2 regions of the Streptomyces sp. 796.1 genome follow, and region 2 is predicted to be linked to the other one. Evidence: predicted binding sites of a transcription regulator. Region 2 holds the regulator's gene; the other holds the start of a gene.
What was found. The regulator HrcA, encoded in region 2, represses chaperone genes, less so after heat shock. The targets are predictions, from matches to a motif close to TTNGCACTCNGNNNNNCNGAGTGCNAA.
Positions count from the first base shown of each region.

Region 1: a site for HrcA is predicted at 1,471-1,497, ahead of groL (chaperonin GroEL). Genes of this name have one in related genera too.

Region 1 is NZ_JBLIWA010000031.1:78,767-81,163, forward strand. Features, by position in the region: gene ACMA1D_RS21205 (MoaD/ThiS family protein) at 1-217, shown strand, start outside; gene ACMA1D_RS21210 (cold-shock protein) at 727-930, shown strand; gene groL (chaperonin GroEL) at 1,647-2,397, shown strand, end outside.
Region 2 is NZ_JBLIWA010000003.1:56,492-58,888, reverse strand. Features, by position in the region: gene dnaJ (molecular chaperone DnaJ) at 1-431, opposite strand, end outside; gene hrcA (heat-inducible transcriptional repressor HrcA) at 432-1,448, opposite strand; gene ACMA1D_RS03025 (MBL fold metallo-hydrolase) at 1,648-2,391, shown strand.

The sequences.
Region 1 (2,397 bases), on a different contig from region 2:
GGTCAGCGCCGAGGGCACGACCCTCAGCGAGGTGCTGGCCGACCTGGACAAGAACCACCAGGGCATCGCCGCCCGGGTGCTCGACGAGGACGGCAAGCTGCGCCGCTTCGTGAACGTGTACGTCAACGACGACGACGTGCGCTTCGCCGAGGGCCTCCAGACGGCGACCCCGGACGGCGCGGGCATCTCGATCATCCCGGCCGTCGCCGGCGGCTGATCGCCCGTCACCTGCCACGAACTGCCGGAATTGCCCCGTCCACAAGAAAGCGGACGGGGCAATTCCGTGCTCAGAACCGCGATAGAGTTGGTGTGGCTCTCTCCGTTTAGCCCCAGCTCCGCCCCGCACTCGCGGTTCCGCCCCACCCGCAACTCCCCGCTTCCCCCGCACCCTTCACGGGCCCGTGCGTTGAGCGCATATGAGAACCCGTCAAAATGTGCGTGAAATGTGGACATGATTTGCCGGGTTAGTGCCGCCATGTCCGGCCCGACTTGACCGGTATTCACCGGAGTTAACCCCGTATAGCCGATGACGCGCGCCCAGAATTCTCGTCCGATTGACCTGTTGCTCTGGGCATCTGGGCAGATACATTCAGCGGCGGTCGACGCGTTCCGGCGCACGCCCCCGGGGCTCCCTTGGCCGATGGCGAGGGGTTTCTCAGGGGTGAGGTCTGACCCGGGTCCGCGGAGTGCGGTCCTGCGCAAGGGCCAGCAATAGGGGAGTTTGGAATGGCTCAGGGCACCGTCAAGTGGTTCAACGCGGAGAAGGGGTACGGCTTCATCGCGGTCGACGGTGGTGCGGACGTGTTCGTCCACTACAGCGCGATCCAGATGGACGGCTACCGCACCCTTGAGGAAGGCCAGCGGGTCGAGTTCGAGATCTCGCAGGGTCAGAAAGGGCCGCAGGCGGACATGGTCCGCGTGGCCGGCTGAGCGCCGACCGACTGCGCGAAACAAGGGCCCGCACCCTCGGCAGGGGGGTGCGGGCCCTTCGCATGTCCGCAGCGGGTTCTGCGGGCCCGGAACCCCCGGGGCCACCCGCGGGCCCGGCGCCCCCAGCGGCCCTCTGGGCGGCGCGGTGGGGCGGCCAGACGGCGGGGCGGGGCGGTGATGCGGCCGTCAGACGTTCCCGCGCGTTGCGAATGCGTACGGCGAAGGCGGGCGGTGTGCGGTGGGCGGCGGATGCGTACGGGGCAGGTGGCGGGCGTACGGCACGGCCGGCGCCCCGCCCGCCGACACGGGGCCCCGCATCGCGGGGTAACCCGACTCGCACCGGAGGCGGGCCCGACCGCCGCCCCCCACTGACGCTCCTAGCGGAGCGACCTTGCGCCCGCCGCGTCCCCGGCCACCACCCCTCAACGACGCTCCTGACGGAGCGACCTTGCGCCCGCCGCGTCCCCGACCACCACCCCCCATCGACGCTCCTAGCGGAGCGGCCTTGCACTCTAAGGTGCCGAGTGCTAATCATTGGCGTTAGCACTCTGCTGTCGAGAGTGACAGAAGGATCGGGTCGGTGAGGCCCGCAGGCCAAGCGGGGCAAGGAACCGCGGGGCAGGCAGGCCGTCCGTCGCGGGCGCCACGCGGTCCGGAGTATTCACCCTCCCCCAGCCACTGGCCGGGGGCCCCCAGTCCTGGGAGGACCACTTCACATGGCCAAGATCATCGCGTTCGACGAGGAGGCACGGCGCGGTCTTGAGCGTGGGATGAACCAGCTCGCTGACGCCGTCCGGGTCACCCTCGGCCCCAAGGGCCGCAACGTCGTCCTTGAGAAGAAGTGGGGCGCCCCCACGATCACCAACGATGGTGTGTCCATCGCCAAGGAGATCGAGCTCGAAGACCCGTACGAGAAGATCGGCGCCGAGCTGGTCAAGGAGGTCGCGAAGAAGACGGACGACGTCGCCGGTGACGGCACGACGACCGCGACCGTCCTGGCCCAGGCGCTGGTGAAGGAGGGCCTGCGGAACGTCGCCGCGGGCGCCAACCCGATGGCCCTCAAGCGCGGCATCGAGCGCGCCGTCGAGGCCGTCTCCGCGCAGCTCCTTGAGCAGGCCAAGGACGTGGAGACCAAGGAGCAGATCGCCTCCACCGCCTCCATCTCCGCCGCCGACACCCAGATCGGCGAGCTCATCGCCGAGGCGATGGACAAGGTCGGCAAGGAAGGCGTCATCACCGTCGAGGAGTCGCAGACCTTCGGGCTTGAGCTGGAGCTCACCGAGGGCATGCGCTTCGACAAGGGCTACATCTCCGCGTACTTCGCGACGGACATGGAGCGTATGGAGGCGTCCCTGGACGACCCGTACATCCTGATCGTCAACTCCAAGATCTCCGCGGTGAAGGACCTGCTCCCGCTCCTGGAGAAGGTCATGCAGTCGGGCAAGCCGCTGCTGATCATCGCCGAGG
Region 2 (2,397 bases):
GTCGTGCACACGATGGCCGTGTCGACCTGGATCTCCTTGGTGGTGCCGAACGCCGCCTCGCTCAACTCGATGTCGAGCCGGATCATGGCGTCCTGGCCGCGGCGGGTGCGCGAGCGCGGGCCGCGCTGCGACGCGGTGCCGAAGAAGGCGTCCATGATGTCGGAGAAGTTGCCGAAGCCGGCTCCGAAACCGCCCTGGCCGCCGCCCGAGGCGTTGGAGAGCGGGTCGCCGCCGAGGTCGTAGACCTGCTTCTTCTGCGGGTCCGACAGGACCTCGTAGGCGGCGTTGATCTCCTTGAAGCGCTCTTGCGTCTTCGGGTCCGGGTTGACGTCCGGGTGCAGCTCACGCGCGAGCCTGCGGAACGCCTTCTTGATCTCGTCCTGGGAGGCATCGCGCCGCACGCCCAGGACGGCGTAGTAGTCCGTCGCCACTTACGACTCCGCCAGGATCTGTCCGACGTAACGTGCCACTGCGCGTACCGCTCCCATCGTTCCGGGGTAGTCCATGCGGGTCGGTCCGACCACGCCGAGTTTTGCGACTGCCTCGTCGCCCGAACCGTAGCCGACGGCGACCACGGATGTGGAGTTCAGGCCCTCGTGAGCGTTCTCATGACCGATTCGCACGGTCATGCCCGAGTCCTTGGCCTCGCCGAGCAGCTTGAGCAGGACGACCTGTTCCTCAAGGGCTTCGAGCACCGGCCTGATGGTCAGCGGGAAGTCGTGCCCGAACCGGGTGAGATTGGCGGTGCCGCCGATCATCAGCCGCTCTTCGGTCTCCTCGACCAGCGTCTCCAGCAGGGTCGCCAGCACCGTGGAGACCGTGCCCCGGTCCTCAAGCTCGAACGACTCCGGCAGGTCCTGCACGAGCTGCGGCACGTCCGCGAACCGCCGCCCTACGACCCGGCTGTTGAGCCGCGCCCGCAGATCGGCCAGCGCGGTCTCGCCGACCGGCGCGGGACAGTCCACCATCCGCTGCTCGACCCGACCGGTGTCGGTGATCAGCACCAGCATCACGCGCGCGGGCGCGAGTGCGAGCAACTCCACGTGCCGCACCGTCGACCGGGTCAACGACGGGTACTGCACCACCGCGACCTGCCGGGTGAGCTGCGCCAACAGCCGTACGGTGCGGCCCACCACGTCGTCCAGGTCCACCGCGCCGTCCAGGAAGTTCTGGATGGCGCGGCGCTCTGCGGGTGAGAGCGGCTTCACACCGGCGAGCTTGTCCACGAAGAGCCGGTAGCCCTTGTCGGTGGGGATGCGGCCGGCGCTGGTGTGCGGCTGGGCGATGAAGCCCTCATCCTCCAGGGCAGCCATGTCGTTACGCACCGTGGCCGGCGAGACGCCGAGCTGGTGCCGCTCGGTGAGCGCCTTGGAGCCCACCGGCTCCTCGGTGCCGACGTAGTCCTGGACGATGGCGCGCAGCACTTCAAGTCTGCGTTCGCTCAGCATCGCGCACACCTCCAGTCAAACCATCGCTCGGGGGCCTCTCCTGGCACTCAGCACATTCGAGTGCCAAATAACCCTGGGCCAGTGTACGGCCGGTGACCGCGGTCCGGGCAAGAGTCGCCCCGGCCGTAACCGAGCGTGGGGCCGGAAACTGCCCTCGCCGGCCGGGCGGGCTGCCCGGCCGACCGTTAGCGTCTCTCCCATGGACAGCAGTGCGGAAGAGCGCGTACGGGCTCACTGGGAAGTGCTCGCCCCGGGCGTCGCCCGGCGCCGGCTGCCGCAGTGGGACGCCACGGTGGGAGCGGTGGCCGGCCCGGCGGGCGTGCTCGTGGTGGACACCGGAGCCACGCTCCGTGAGGGCGCGGAGATCCGCCGGGAGGTGCGCGCCCTGTTCGGCCACGAGGTCACGCACGTCGTGCTCACCCATCCGCACTTCGACCACGTCCTGGGCACCGCGGCCTTCGCCGGCGTGCAGGTGTACGGGGCGGTGGGGCTGGCCGAGTTGCTCCGCCGGGAGCGAGACGCCCTGCGGGCGGACGCGGTACGGCACGGGGCGGACGCCGACGCCGCGGCGGGCGCCACCGACCTGCTGGTGTACCCGCGGCACTCGGTGTGCGGCGAGGTGACCGTGAGCCTCGGCGGCGACCGCGAGGTGCTGCTGGCCAACGTCGGCCCCGGGCACACCGGGCACGACCTGGCCGTCTTCGTACCCGGTGTACCCGAGGTGGTGTTCTGCGGCGACCTGGTGGAGGAGTCGGGCGAGCCACAGGCGGGCCCGGACGCGGTGCCCGCCCACTGGCCGGCCGCCCTGGACCGGCTGCTCGACCTCGGCGGCGATGACGCCCGGTACGTGCCGGGCCACGGTGCGGTGGTGGACGCCGCCTACGTGCGCGCGCAGCGCGCGATGCTGGCCCGCCGCTTCGCGCAGGAGCAGGGGCAGGAGTAGCCGCAG